DNA from 3 places in the Arthrobacter antioxidans genome. Region 2 is predicted to be linked to each of the others. Evidence: predicted binding sites of a transcription regulator. Region 2 holds the regulator's gene; each other region holds the start of a gene.
The links. The regulator LexA, encoded in region 2, represses DNA repair genes until DNA is damaged. The targets are predictions, from matches to a motif close to TCGAACANNTGTTCGA.
Positions count from the first base shown of each region.

Region 1 (4,912 bases), 860 kb from region 2:
GCGTTCCCGTGGCGGATCCGCGGTCCGTCGGCGTGACGACGTCGGACGCGCTCGACGGCGTCGTCACGGAGCGGAACTGACCCCTCAGCAGCGGGTGCCGTCCTCCGGGACCGTCCCGTCGACGAAGAAGGCGTCGACCAGGTCCAGGATGCAGTCGTTGGAGCGGCCGTACGCGGTGTGGCCCTCGCCCTCCCACGTGACGTGGACGCCGGAGTCGAGCTGGTCGGCCAACGCCGTGGACCACGCGTACGGGGTCGCCGGGTCGCCGGTGGTGCCGATGACGACGATCGGGTCGGCGCCCGCAGCCTCCACGGGAGTGGGGCCGAGGACCGGCGGGTACTTCCACGCGGCACAGGTCACGCCGCCGAACGCGAGGAACCGGCCGAAGGTGGGTGACGCCGCGACGAGTTCCTTCTCGTCGGCGCGCATCTGGACGGGATCGCTCGTCATCGGATAGTCGAGGCAGTTGACGGAGAGGAACGCCGCCGTCGAGTTGCCCGCGTAGGTGCCGTTCTGTCCGCGTTCCGCGGAGAGGTCGGCGAGGTAGAGGATGCCGGACGCGTCGCCGTCGAGCGCGTCCGAGACGGCCTGCGTGAGCGTGGGCCAGTTGCCGTTGTCGTACAGCGGCAGGAGGAAGCCCTGGACGAACGTGGAGATCGGCACCCGCCGGCCGTCCTCCGCCGTCATCGGCTCACGCTCGACGGCGGCGAACAGGTCCTGGATCTGTCGGACGCCGTCGTCCACCGTCCCGGTGTACGGGCATTCCGTGCCCTGCTGGCAGTCGGCGACGTAGGCGCGCAGGGCCTTCTCGAAGCCGCCGGCCTGGCCGAGGGTGATGTTCTCGCCGCTCAACGACGGATCGATCGCGCCATCGAGGACGAGGCGCCCGACCCGCTCCGGGAACAGCTCCGCGTAGGTTGCGCCGAGTTGCGTTCCGTAGGAGAAGCCCAGGAAGTTCAGCTTCTCGTCGCTGACCAGGGCCCGCAGGATGTCCATGTCCCGTGCGGCGGACTCGGTGTCCACGAAGCCCAGCAATTCGCCCGTGCGCTCGGCACATAGGGCCGCGAACTCCTCCGCGTCCGCCGTCATGAGGTCGAGGCGCTCGTCGGGGGAGGCCTCGACGGGGTAGCTCTCCTGCCGCGCCTCATCCTGCTCGGCGTCGGTATAGCACTCCACGGCGCTGGACCTGTTGACGCCCCGGGGATCGAAACCGACGACGTCGTAGTCCTCACGCAGGCGCTCGGTCGTGACGTAGTCGAGGGAGTCCTTCACGATGTTGAAGCCCGAACCGCCGGGTCCGCCCGGGTTGACGAGGATCGTCCCCTGGGCCTCGCCCGAGGCATCGGCGCGGATCGCGGCGATCTCGATGCTGTCCCGGCCGGGATCGGTGTAGTCGAGCGGCACGTCGATCGTCGCGCAGGAGAACGATTCCTCACAGCTCTCCCACCGTACGTCCTGCGTGTAGAAGGTCCGGAGGTCCTCGCCCACCTCGCCGATCGTCGCCGGATCAGCGGTCTCCAGCTCACCCGAGGGCGGATCGGTCCGGTTGTCGGGCGCGAGCAGCATGCACCCGGACAGCCCCAGTACGACGGCGGTGGACGCCGCGAGGAGCGCGGTGGCACGACCGAGAGCGCCACGAGGACCACGGGGATCGCCGTCGTGGGGGTGGAGCGGTCTGCTGGTCATCGGTCGAGGTCCTTCCGGGACAGGAGGCTCACCGTCATTGCTTCGATCGCGAGCAGCGGGGACACGTTGGTGCTGACGAGCCGGGTGCGCACCTCGTTGATGGACTCGAGCCGGAGGAGGGTGTCTTCGGGGCTCTCCCGGCGGGCGAACTCCTCGAGTTCGGGTCGAAGAGGCTCGTTGACGAGCATCTGCCCGCTGGAGACCTGGAGCATCAGCACGTCCCGGTAGAAGGAGATGAGGTCCGTCAGCGCACGGTCGAAGTAGTCGTTCTTCGAACGCTTGGCCCGTCGCGTCTGGTCGTCCTCGAGCCTCTTGATCTGTGCGCGCATCGACGGCGGCAGGACGCCCGTCTCGGGAGCGCCCAGGGTGGCGAGCAGTGCGGTCCTCTCCTCGGCGTCGCGCTGCTCGAAGGAACTCTGCGCCTCCGCTTCGGCGAGCTTCACCAGATCAGCCGCGGCACGCATCGCGCCGGCCACCGAGCGCAGCGTGAGCGGGAGCCGGACGATCTGGTTGCGGCGCTCGCGGGCGCCGTCGTCCGTGGCGAGCCTCTTCGCGATGCCGATGTGGCTCTGGGCGGCGCGGGCGGCGGCCTCCGCCGTCGCGGGATCGATCCCGTCGCGGGCGACGAGCAGGTCGGCGACGTCCTGGACGGGAGGGAGCCGGAGGCCGACGGACCGGCACCGGGAGCGGATGGTGATCAGCACGTCACCGGGGCTCGGAGCGCACAGCAGCCAGATGGTCCGCGGCGGTGGTTCCTCGATGGCCTTGAGCAGCACGTTGGTGCTGCGCTCCTGCATGCGGTCGGCGTCCTCGACGATGATGATGCGCCAGCGCCCGGTGGACGGCTTGTCCTGCGCCTTGCGGACGAGTTCGCGTGCCTCGTCGATGCTGATGGTCACTTTCTCGGTGGTGACGTTGGTGAGATCGGCGTGCGCCCCGGAGAGGACGGTCCGGCAGGCCTTGCACGTGCCGCACCCCCGCTCACCGAGGTTCTCGCGCTCGCAGAGCAGGGCGGCGGCGAAGGCGCGGGCGGCGTTGGACCTGCCCGAACCGGGTGGACCGGTGAAGAGCCAGGCGTGTGTCGGTGTGCCGGACTGTGCGGCACGGCGCAGCTGTTCGACCACCTGTTCCTGCCCGCGGAGATCGGCCCATACCCCGGACGCGGGGAGGCTGTGCGTCATGGCGCTCACGCCGTCACCCCGGGGAGGGCGGCGAGGATGGAGCGGTGGAGCTCCTCAGGCGTGCCGGACGCAGCCAGGACTAGGTACCGTTCGGGTTCCGCGCCGGCGAGTTCGAGGAAGGCCGCGCGGATACTGGCGTGGAAATCGTCGGGCTCCGACTCGAGGCGGTCCTCGGCGGCCGTGCCGGTGGTGCGGCGGCTCCGGCCCTCGGCGGGTTCGACGTCGAGCAGGACGGTCAGGTCGGGGCGGAGCCCGTCGGTGGCCCAGAGGTTCACGTCGAGGACGGCCCGTGCACCCAGTCCGCGCCCCGCACCCTGGTAGGCCACCGAGGAGTCGATGAAGCGGTCGCACACGACGACGTCGCCGCGTTCCAGTGCGGGCACGATCACCTGATGGACGTGGGCCGCCCGGGAGGCCGCGAACATGAGGGCCTCGGTGCGCGCATCGATCTCGCCGTGGCCGTGCTCGAGGACGAGTGAGCGCAGCTTCTCGCCGATCGGCGTGCCGCCGGGCTCACGGGTGCGGATCACGGTGTGGCCGCCGGACTCGAGGGCCGTGCAGAGCAGTGCGGCCTGCGTGGACTTGCCTGCGCCGTCACCGCCTTCGAGCGCGATGAAGAGCCCGGGAAGCCCGTGCGGGAGGGGAAAGGTCACGCGCCCAGCCTACCGAGTACCCGTGACATCGAGGCCACGGGGTCGGCAGCGTGTGCTGTGCGTGCCTTCCCGCGAATGATGGGTGCGAGTTGTCCACATACGACGATTCTCCCGATTCTTCGAATCTCTGTACTAATACGCTTGTCCCATGACGACAGCAGTAGCGGAGGATCAATCGACGACGGCGCCGGCTCTGGACCGGTTGCGGTCCCACCTCGCGCACGTTGCCGAGCAGTTCGAGGTCGAAGCCGGTCTGGCCTCCACGGCCGATCTCGCCGCAACGCTGGGTGTTGTCGAGCACCTTGCCCGTGTGGTCGAGCACCTGCAGGTCGTGGGTGCGGCTGCGGCGGACCAGCAGGACATCGCCCGGGTCGGGGAGACCCGGCACGGCCTGGGCTGGAGTGGACCGCTGGCCGTTCCCGGCGACAGCCACGAGTTCAGGGACACCGCGGAGTATCTCCGAGCCCGTCTGGGCATCACGCGGCTGGAGGCCCAGAGGCGGATCCGTCTGGGGAAGTCGGTGCTTCCACGGCGCACGGCAACCGGTGAGCCATGTCCTCCCGTGCTCGAGGCCGTCGGGGACGCGTTCAGGGCCGCTGTGATCAGTTCGTACGCAGCGACCCGGATCAGCGACGCGATGGAACGTGTCCGGCCCTGTGCATCGACCGCGCAACTGCAGGCCATGGAGGAGGCCCTGACGGCCCAGGCCACGGAATCCGATGCCGATCTGTTGAACCTGGTCATCCGGCGCTGGGAAGCAGCTCTCGATCCCGACGGGGCCGAGCCCACGGAGGAACTGCTGAAGGCGCAGCAGGGCGTATTCCTGCGGGGTAGGCGACGAGGCCTGCACCGGCTCGAGATCGCGGCGGACGACGAACAGTTCGAATACCTCCTCACCGTCATGAACGCCGCCACCAACCCGCGGACTGCGCACGACCGCGGTGGTCGTGGAGGGGATGGTCCGGGACGGGCCGACCGCGGGGGTGAGGCCTCGAGCGTCGGCGCGACCGATTCGACCGGCGCCGGCTGTTCGACGGGCGCGACCTATTCGACCGGCGTCGGAACCGACTGCATCGGAGGCATCGGAGGCATCGGAGGCATCGGAGGCACCGGAGGCACCGGAAGCACCGGAAGCACCGGAAGCACCGGAAGCACCGGAAGCACCGTCGGATGTGTGCGGAGCGACCCGGCGCCGCGTGGCGCGATGCCGGGGGACTCGATGCCGCATGGCGCGATGCCGGGCGACGCGGTGTTCGATGACTCCGTGCCGAGCTGGGAGCGACGGACCCGACCCCAACGCCACCTCGACGGGTTGGTCGGCGCCTGCCAGGTCGCCCTCTCCACGGATACTCTGCCTGCCACCGGCGGGCATCGACCCCAGGTGATGGTCAC
Region 1 covers NZ_CP095501.1:464,418-469,329, forward strand. The annotation lists gene MWM45_RS02280 (HAD-IA family hydrolase) at 1-80, shown strand, start outside; gene MWM45_RS02285 (alpha/beta hydrolase) at 85-1,686, opposite strand; gene MWM45_RS02290 (DNA polymerase III subunit delta') at 1,683-2,867, opposite strand; gene tmk (dTMP kinase) at 2,873-3,520, opposite strand; gene MWM45_RS02300 (HNH endonuclease signature motif containing protein) at 3,669-4,912, shown strand, end outside.
Region 1: a site for LexA is predicted at 3,640-3,655, ahead of MWM45_RS02300 (HNH endonuclease signature motif containing protein). Genes of this name have one in related genera too.

Region 2 (4,912 bases):
TCACGGGGCCCCGGTGCCGCGGCGCGGGCCGAACCGCTGCTCCGCGGTGAGGGTGGATGCTCCCACGTAGCGGGCCAGCCACTCGTGCAGCGCGGCGGGTTCGCACAGGAGCTCGTCGATGCCCGCCGAGGCGGAGGCCACGTCCACCCATGCGGGTCGGCGCACGCGATGGTTGACCTCGATGCCCTTCCACCGCAGCAGATCCGCCCTGGGATGATCGGCCGGGAAGCCCCGGGGGACGCGTGTCAGCGGTTGAGCCCGTCCGGGACGGATCATCATGCCCTGCCCGGTGACCGCACCGATCGCGGCGACCAGCTCCGGGCCCGAGACGTCGCCGGCCACCGCGGCCCGGAAGCCGGCCAGCTGATCAGCGGCGGGGAACGGCAGGCCGGTGGCCACCAGGAGGCCGATGCTGCTCACGCGGATGAACGCACCCACCCCGTCGGGCCGCTCGGCGACAGCCCCGATGAAGGTCTTGTACGGCGGGCTGTCCGGCCGGAACCTGAGGTCGTTGTGCGGGCGGTAGATCCGCCAGCCGGAGAACGACGTCAGGGCCACACACACCGCGGTGAAGACCGGCCGGATCCCTTCGTCGTACAGCCTGCGCTGGCGAGCCCAGAACTCGCGCGTGTTGTCCGCCTCCATCCGCGCGAAGAACGACTGCGCCTCCTCGAAGATCGGACGATCCATGCGACACATGATGGGCGCTGCACCCGGGCGGCGCATCGCCCGCAGCGGATGGCCCCTGCGGACCCCGGGCCGTGCCCGACCCGAGCGTCGGAGCAGCGGCCCGAGCGTCAGAGCAGCGTCGCCAGCGCCGTCAGGAACGCCGTCGTCTCCTCCTCCGTGCCCGCGGTGACGCGCAGGGATCCCGGGATGCCGACATCACGGATGAGGACCCCTGCCTCCAGGAGGCCCTGCCAGACACGGTGCGGGTCCTCGAGGCCCGAGAAGAAGACGAAGTTCGCATCCGACGGGGCCGGCGTGAGCCCGAGTCCCGCGAGCTCTCGCACGATGCGGTCCCGCTGCAGCTTGATCGCCTCGACGTTCGCCAGCAGCGTGTCCGCGTGGGTGAGGGCGGCGTTCGCGGCCGCCTGGGTGATGGCCGAGAGGTGGTAGGGCAACCGGACGAGCCGCAGCGCATCGGCGATCTCCGGCGCCGCCGCGAGGTAGCCGATCCGGGCACCGGCGAGGGCGAAGGCCTTGCTCATGGTCCGGGAGACGAGCAACCGCGGGCGTCCGGGCAGAAGGGTCAGGGCGCTCTCGGTCCCCTCCTGCGCGAATTCGCCGTAGGCCTCATCAACGATGATGATGGCACGCGCGTCCTCGCCGGCCTCGTAGGCGGCCTCGACGACGTCCAGGCCGAGCGCCGTGCCGGTGGGATTGTTCGGCGAGCAGAGGAAGACGATATTCGCCCCTGATGCGCGGACCGCCCGGGCGGTGTCCTCCGGCGTCATGGCGTAGGCGGCACCGCGGGCGGCGGTGACGTAGCGCGTCCCGGTACCGCTCGCGAGCAGCGGGTACATCGAGTAGGTGGGCGGGAAGCCGATGGCGGTGCGTCCGGGTCCGCCGAACGCCTGGAGGACCTGCTGCAGCACCTCGTTGGAGCCGTTGGCGGCCCACAGCTGATCGGGCGTCAGACCGTGCCCCAGATAGTCGGCGAGATTCTTCCGCAGCTCGGTGAATTCGCGGTCCGGGTAACGATTGAGGCCCCGCGTCGCTTCCGCGACGGCCTCCACGATGGCCGCGTGGACGTCCTCCGGCACGCCGTAGGTGTTCTCGTTGACGTTGAGCAGGATCGGGACGTCCAGCTGCGGAGCGCCGTACGGGTGCAGCCCGACGAGGTCGTCACGCAGGGGGAGGTTTGCTAGGGCTTCAACGGAGGAGGGCACTCTTCGAGTTTAAGGGATGCCGTCTTCCACGGACGAATGGTCCGGCGCACGGTCCCGGTGACCGTCACTCGGTGCGGGTCACGGTCAGTCCGCGGCGGGTCCCGGTCAGTCCGCGGCGGGTACTGCGATGCTCTGTCCTGCCTGCACCACGGAGGTCGGCAGGTCGTTGAGCTCGACGATCTCGGCGACGACGTCCCGGGGATCGCGCTCCGGCGCGTAGCGCACGGCGAGATCCCACAGGGTCTCTCCGGTGACCACACTCACCTCGACGGTGGCCGTGGAGGTCGGCGCCGACTCCCCCGCCTGCGCCTGGGAGGTCAGGAATGCCGCGAGGAGGATCAGGGCCGCGACGCCCAGGGCGATCGGCAGGCCGACCAGCAGCAGGCGCCCTCGCCGCGTGAGCGTCAGGGGACGGTCCGCACTCCGCTGCGTGGAGGTACGGGACGGCATGGAGGTAGCGGGCTCCGGGGAGGAACGGGTCCCGTCAGGCCGGGAGGGGGCTGCGAAGGTCGGGGGCATCGGGGCGATGGTCGACGAGGACGGGTCAAGCATGGAGACGAGCCTGAGGTGGTTCTCGGGGCGAGCGGGCGTCCACAGCGAGCTGCCATGCAGTACGGGTGTAACCATTGCCGTTCCTCTTTCCTTCGAATGCCGTGGCCGGGCAGACCGCCCGGTTCGAACAAACGTTCTAATACGCATCTGCCTATTTCTAGCATCTACGATCGACCCGTGTCGAGACTCGGTCGAACATATGTTTGAAAAGTGATCCCGTCTGTCCTAGCGTGAAGAGATCACAACATCGTCGACGGATGCTGCCCTCCGAGGGCGGTCCCGGGGTCGATGCATCTCACACAACCAGCCGCCTCTGACAAAACGGCTTCCGGCCCACGGAAGCGGTCCGGCGGCGACAGCGGGATCAGCGATCCCAGGCGAAAGGCGCAACAGTGGCGGAATCATCAGCGGCGGCCCGGCAGGAATCGAACACCGCCGACGTCCAGGCAGACGCCGTGCCCATCTCCGCGGGCCGGGGCAGGCCGCGCGGCCGCTCCGTGTCCAAGGGGCTGACCGCCCGGCAGCTGACCATCCTCGAGACGATCCAGCGGTCGATCGCCGACAAGGGGTACCCCCCGTCCATGCGGGAGATCGGCGACACCGTGGGCCTCGCGAGCCTGTCCAGCGTGACCCACCAGCTGGCGCAGCTCGAGCGGCTCGGCTACGTGCGCAGGGATCCGAAGCGACCCCGCGCCATGGAGGTCCTGCTCCCCCTGACCCTGGCTCCGGACACCTCGGGCGCCCAGACCGGTCCGTCCGCGGACGGGAAGCCCGCCGCCGAGCACCGGATCGCCGTCGACACCGCCCTGGTACCGCTCGTGGGGCGCATCGCCGCCGGCGGACCGATCCTCGCGGACCAGGTCGTCGAGGACGTCATGCCCCTGCCCCGCCAGCTCGTCGGCCACGGGGATCTCTTCATGCTCAGGGTCTCGGGGGACTCCATGGTGGATGCCGCCATCTGTGACGGCGACTGGGTGGTGGTCCGCCGGCAGCAGAGCGCCCAGAACGGCGACATCGTGGCGGCACTGCTCGACGAGGAGGCCACCGTGAAGACCTTCCGGCAGCGGGACGGCCATACGTGGCTGCTGCCGCAGAACACGCGCTACGAGCCCATCCTCGGCGACCACGCCAGCATCATGGGCAAGGTCGTCTCGGTGATGCGCGCGCTGTAGCCACGCGCCGCAGCCGGTGTGCTGCGGCCGGCGGGGCGCGTCAGCGCCCCGAGAGCCGCTCCAGGATGCCCGTGACGGTGGCGCGGTCGGTCGTCGCCCAGAAGGGCGGGAGGGCGGCCCGAAGGAAGCCGCCGTACCGGGCGTTGGCGAGCCGGCTGTCCAGGACGGCGACGACGCCCCGGTCCCCTGTCGCCCTGATCAGGCGCCCGGCGCCCTGCGCGAGCCGGACCGCCGCGTGCGTGGCGGACACGCTCATGAAGCCGTTGCCCCCGTTCCGGGCCACCGCCCGGGTGCGGGCGGTCATGAGCGGATCGTCCGGTCGCGGGAAGGGGATGCGGTCGATCACGACCAGTCGGCACGAGGCCCCCGGCACATCGACGCCCTGCCACAGGGACATGGTGCCGAACAGGCAGGTATCCGGTTCGTCCGCGAACTGCGTGACCAGTGCGTTGAGCGAGGACTCCCCCTGGCACAGGATCTCGAAGTCGACCTTCGGACGCAGGGCCTCCGCGGCCTCCTCGGCGGCGCGCTTGGACGAGAACAGTCCCAGCGCACCTCCCCGCGATGCCGTGAGCAGCCCCAGGAGCTCCTCGAGCTGCGCGTCGGAGGTGCCTCGCTCGGGCTTCGGCAGGTCCTTCGCCACGTAGAGCACGCCCTGCCGCGGGTAGTCGAAGGGGCTTCCGACGTCGACGCCGGTCCAGGCGGGCGCACCGGGGCCGCTGAGGCCCAGCGAGCCCGCGACGGGACCGAACTCGGATCCGATCGCGAGGGTCGCGGAGGTCAGGATCACGGTGTGGTCCTCGAACAGTCCCTCCCGCAGCCGCCCGGCGACGGACAGCGGCGCGACGTTCAGCGTCGCGGGTGCACTCTCGTCGGGCTGCACGTAGCCCGAGCCAGGCGTGAAGGTGCTGGGACGCGACGCCCAGACCACCTCGTTGAGCTCGGACGCCGCGAGGATCCGCTCGGCGAGCTCGAAGACCAGCGTGGTGCGGGAACGTGCGACCTGCCGGCCGCCGTCGACGTCGGCTTCGGACTTGCCGTCCGTCTTGGTGTCCGACAGCGCGGCACGCGACGCGTCGCGGACCTGGGCGAGGGCCTGCTCGAGATCCTCCGGGAGGCCCCCCGGCAGGAGGCCCGAGGGAACGAGCTCGGCGGCCGCCTCGAAGGCGTCGGCGGCCGTGTCGAGGGCGCCCGTGGTGATGGAGGCGTGGCGCCGGAGCGCCGCGGCTGCAGCGGTCACCATGGAGGCGGAGAGCTGGCCCGAGACGGCTCCGGTGACGCGGTCGTGGAGTTCGT
Region 2 covers NZ_CP095501.1:1,322,571-1,327,482, reverse strand. The annotation lists gene MWM45_RS06110 (DUF2461 family protein) at 1-690, opposite strand; gene MWM45_RS06105 (histidinol-phosphate transaminase) at 798-1,892, opposite strand; gene MWM45_RS06100 (LysM peptidoglycan-binding domain-containing protein) at 1,998-2,519, opposite strand; gene lexA (transcriptional repressor LexA) at 2,900-3,616, shown strand; gene MWM45_RS06090 (ATP-dependent DNA helicase) at 3,657-4,912, opposite strand, start outside.

Region 3 (4,912 bases), 1.7 Mb from region 2:
TGCACGCGTTCACAGGTCTCGAGGCACTCTCCGGCATTCCCGGCTCCACGGGTGCGACGCCCGTCCAGAATGTCGGAGCCTACGGCTCGGACGTGTCCCACACCATCGCCACGGTGCGGACGTTCGACCGCGAGACGGACAGCATCAAGAGCTTCACCAATTTCGAGCTGCAGTTCGGCTACCGGGACTCCCTGCTCAAGCGCAGCACCGTCGACGGATCGCCGCGCTATGTGGTGCTGACGGTCGAGTTCCAGCTCGGCCTCGGACGCATGAGCACCCCCATCCGGTACGCGGAGCTGGCCCGTGCACTCGGCGTCGAGGTCGGCGCGCGTGCCTATGCCAACGACGTACGCCGTGAGGTGCTCAGGCTGCGAGCGGGCAAAGGCATGGTGCTGGACGCGCCGGACCCGGACACCTGGAGCACGGGATCGTTCTTCACCAACCCGATCGTCCCGCAGGACGTCGCGGATCGGCTGCCGGCCGACGCCCCCCGGTATCCGTCCGGTGAGGACGGCTGCGTGAAGCTCAGTGCGGCCTGGCTCATCGAGCACGCGGGGTTCTCCAAGGGGTTCGGCCTTGCGGACGACGACGGGTTCGTTGCGGCCGGCGGTCGGGCCTCGCTGTCGACGAAGCACACGCTCGCGCTGACCAACCGGGGCGGAGCCTCGGCGTCGGACCTGCTGTCCGTCGCCCGTCTCGTGCGGGACGGCGTGGAGCGCGCCTTCGGGATCCGGCTGGAGCCCGAGCCGTTGCTCATCAACTGCGCCCTGTAACTGGTCGCGGGCGGCGTAGAGGTCGAACTGCTCCTCGTCGGCCGCGCCGTCCGCGTCCCGCCGCCCGGTAGTCGGTGGCGGCTGCCCGATGGCCGTCGGCACCGGCGTGGTCAGGCTCAACGGCCCACGGGGCCGGATGCCCGGTCGGTGACCGGTCCGGCAGCCCTGCCGGCGGCCCTGCAGGCGGCCTGTGGGTCCGGATGCCCGGTCGGTGACCGGTCCGGCAGCCCTGCCGGCGGCCGGTGGGTCCGGATGCCCGGTCGATGGTCCGGTAGTCAGGGTGGGCCCTCCGGCCTCGTCAGGCCCGTCGGCCCTCCGGCCTTGCCAGGCCAGCCGATCTACTGGTTCGGTAGGGTCGGTCGCCTGTTCACCGGGTTCACCCAGCGCGCGGGGGAGCGGCGTGCCCGTTCGGCGGCAGCGCGCGTGAGAACGACGTCGTTCCAGCTGTCCTCGCGCTGAACGAGCTGCCGTGAGCAGAGCCACTGGGCCAGGCGTGAGGCGACGCTGATCTGTGCGAGGCGATCGTGGAAGTCGGGAAGGAGCTGCGGTGCTGCAAGGAACTCCGGGAGGGCGTGCAGCAATTGCCGCGCACCCATGACCCGGACGTAGGCGTCCTCGGTGCCGAACTGGCGTTCGAGTGCCAGTAGTTCCTGCTCGGCGTCCGTCAGCCTCGTCACAGCAACGTGTTCCAGGTAGGCGCGGAGGTGGTCCTGGATCCGCTCGTACCGCAGCAGGCTCTCGGGGTGCCGCGTATGGCCGCTGGCCGCGAAGAAACGCCGGAGGACGATATCTGCGTTCACGGGATCCATGCGCCCATCCTTCCTGTGACCTCCGACCTTTTGGCCCGGCCTTTGGCCTGACCTTTTGGCCCGTCCGTTTCGGCGGTGCTCGTTTCGGCGGTGCTCGTTTCTGCAAGGGTGCCGATGCACAGTCGGCGCCGTGGTGCGAGGAATGTGGATGACTCGTCGTCACTTGTCCTCCACAATCACGACCCGCCCTCGAAAATAGTACGTACGTTCGATAAAATCAGGTATGGCTATCGCACCGCTCGAGAATCCCGGGGAAACGGACGTCTCTCTTGGGATCGTGTACGCCGCGCTGGTGCAGGTTGCTGATTCGTTGACGGGCCAGGGCCGGATGCTGTCACGGAGCGAGGCGGTGCGGACGCTGGTCGATGTCGAGGACATCTCGCGGGTGGTCGATTTCCTCCAGGTTTTCGCCGCAGGCATGGCGGAGGAGAGGGGGCTGGGTTCGGGCGAGAGACCTCACGCGGTCGGCTCGCTCCAGACACGAGCCGAACAGTCACTCGACAGGCTGGGAACAGCCGGTGCAGCTGGGGTGAGGGCTCCCGGTGAGAGGGTGGCCGATGATGCGGGCGGGAACCGATTCCGGACCTGTGCGGACTACTTGCGGTCCAGATTGGGCATCAGCCGTGCCGAGGCGAAGCGCAGGCTGGATCTGGCCCACAGCGTATTGCCCGGTGTCGCGCCCTCGGGCGCACTCGTCGAGCCGCAGTCGGCAGCTGTGAGCGCCGCGTTCGCCTCCGGGACGTTGAGCGGGCGGGCAGCGACGGTCATCTGTTCCGCAGTTGATCGCGCCCGCTGCCTTGCTGCCCCCGAGCAGCTGGCATCGATGGAGCATCATCTCACCAGGCAGGCTCTGGAGTCCGACGAGGATGTTCTCCGCGTCGTCGCGCGTCGCTGGGAGACCGTCCTGGACCAGGACGGTCAGGAACCTACCGAGAAGGTACTGCGGAGTCGTCAGGGCGTGTTTCTCCGGGGCCGGCGCAACGGGCTACGCATGCTCGAGATCGGGGCCACCGACGAACAGTTCGAGCATCTGGTCACGGCCATGAACACCGCCACGAACCCCCGGACTCCCAGCTCTGACCGCACCCCGGACGATCCTCAGTGCCTCGGCGGCACTGAAGCCATGGCGGACGGTGGTGGTGATGGTGATGGTGATGGTGATGGTGATGGATCCGTGGCGGCGAACCGGATGGAAGGCCCTACGCGGGCGCAAAGCCTTCTCGACGGACTGGTGGGTGCGTGCCGTATCGCCCTGTCCACCTCCCTCCTGCCGGCAACCGGTGGCCACAGGCCCCAGGTCATGGTCACCATCGACTACCGCGACCTCCTCGGCGACGTCCGTGAGACCACCTGCAGCCGCGAAACCAGCAGTCATGACAGCAGAAGGGGGGATACCTCGGGTCATGCCTTCCTCGCCGGCCCGAGGGGTGGAAGCGGGACAGGGCGTGCCGTGTTCGTCGAGCAACTCAGTGCAGGCACCATCCGGCGGATCGCCTGCGACGCCGACCTGATCCCCCTCGTGCTCGGGGGCGACGGGCAGATTCTCGACATGGGCCGTGCGGGTAGGCTCTTCCCGCCGCACATGCGTCGCGCTTTGGTCGCCCGGGACCGGGGCTGCGCGTTCCCCGACTGCACTGTTCCAGCCACTTGGTGCGAGGCCCACCACATGACGCCCTGGTCCCGCGGGGGTACCACCAGCATCGACAACGGGGTCCTGCTGTGTGCGCACCACCACCACACCATCCATGACGGCCTCTGGACGGTCGCGTCGCACAACGGCATCCCCTGGTTCACGCCACCGCCACAATTCGGTCGACACGGAACCACCGCTCGACGCAACAGGTACTGGCATGCCCAGCCCGGGGTGGAGTACGGCGCCATCGACACGGTCCCGTCGGGAGAGTAGTAGAGCAAAGGCCCGAGCGATCGGTGGAGTGTCATTGCCACCTGGCCGGCCGAACAATCACCGCCAGCTCTCGCTGTCCGATATCGGCAACTTGTCGTCGGTTCCCGGCTGGGGCGCCGTCAAGCCGTCGTCGAATCCCCGTCAGCTCCCGGCCGGCTCCGGCAGCTCGCCGTCGGACCGACGTCCAGCTCGACGTCGGATCTCCGCGAGAGAACCTGTTGATTACCGATGCACGGGAAGTCGCCTCAGAGGTTGCCGGTGGCGATCATCAGCATCCGGCGGAGTGGCTCGGCCGCTCCCCACAGCAGCTGGTCGCCCACCGTGAACGCGCTGATGTACTCCGGGCCCATCTCGAGCTTTCGGATCCGGCCGACGGGGACCTCCAGCGAGCCGGTCGCCGCGACGGGCGTCAGACCGGCGATCGTGTCGGCCTTTGTGTTCGGGATGACGCGTACCCACTCGTTGTCCGCTGCGATGATCGACTCGATCTCGCTGACCGGCAGGTCCTGTGTCAGCTTCAGGGTCAGCGCCTGCGAGTGCGAGCGCATGGCACCCACCCGGACGCAGAGGCCGTCGAACGGGATGCGCGTCGCGGTGCCGAGGATCTTGTTGGTCTCCGCCCCGGCCTTCCATTCCTCCCGGGACACACCGTTGCCGAGGTCGCTGTCGATCCAGGGGATGACGGACCCGGCCAACGGCACACCGAAATGGCTCGCTTCGAGGCTCGGGTGCCGCTGCTTGGCGAGGATCGCACGGTCGATGTCCAGGATCGCGGAGGCGGGGTCGTCGAGATTGACGGCCACGCTGCCGTGGAGCGCCCCGAACTGGTTGAGCAGCTCCCGCATGTGGCGGGCACCGCCGCCCGAAGCCGCCTGATAGGTCATCGACGTGCCCCACTCCACGAGACCGTTGCGGAAGAGCCCGCCCAGCCCCATGAGCATGCAGGAGACCGTGCAGTTGCCGCCGATGAAATCGCGGACGCCGCGCGCGAGTCCGACGTCGATGGCGTCGCGGTTGACCGGGTCGAGCACGATGATGCTGTCCTGCTCCATGCGCAGCGTGGAGGCGGCATCCAGCCACAGCCCCTGCCACCCGGCGTCGCGCAGCTTGGGGTAGACCTCGGCCGTGTAGTCACCGCCCTGGGCGGTGACGATGATCGGCAGCTTGGCGAGCGTCTCGACGTCGTACGCGTCCTGCAGCACACCGGTGCCCTCCGCGAACTGCGGCGCGGCACCCCCGGCGGCCGAGGTCGAGAAGAACACGGGGTTGATCCTGGCGAAGTCGCCCTCGTCCTGGAGACGCTGCATGAGGACGGAGCCCACCATGCCACGCCAGCCCACGAAACCGACGGAGGGCAGGGCAGAGCTCTCGGGTGCTGAAGTCATGCCCTCCAGTTTAGGCGTTGCGGCCTCACCGCCGCCGCT
Region 3 covers NZ_CP095501.1:3,016,470-3,021,381, reverse strand. The annotation lists gene MWM45_RS13935 (UDP-N-acetylmuramate dehydrogenase) at 1-773, shown strand, start outside; gene MWM45_RS13930 (hypothetical protein) at 1,112-1,582, opposite strand; gene MWM45_RS13925 (HNH endonuclease signature motif containing protein) at 1,806-3,488, shown strand; gene asd (aspartate-semialdehyde dehydrogenase) at 3,734-4,873, opposite strand.
Region 3: a site for LexA is predicted at 1,779-1,794, ahead of MWM45_RS13925 (HNH endonuclease signature motif containing protein). Genes of this name have one in related genera too.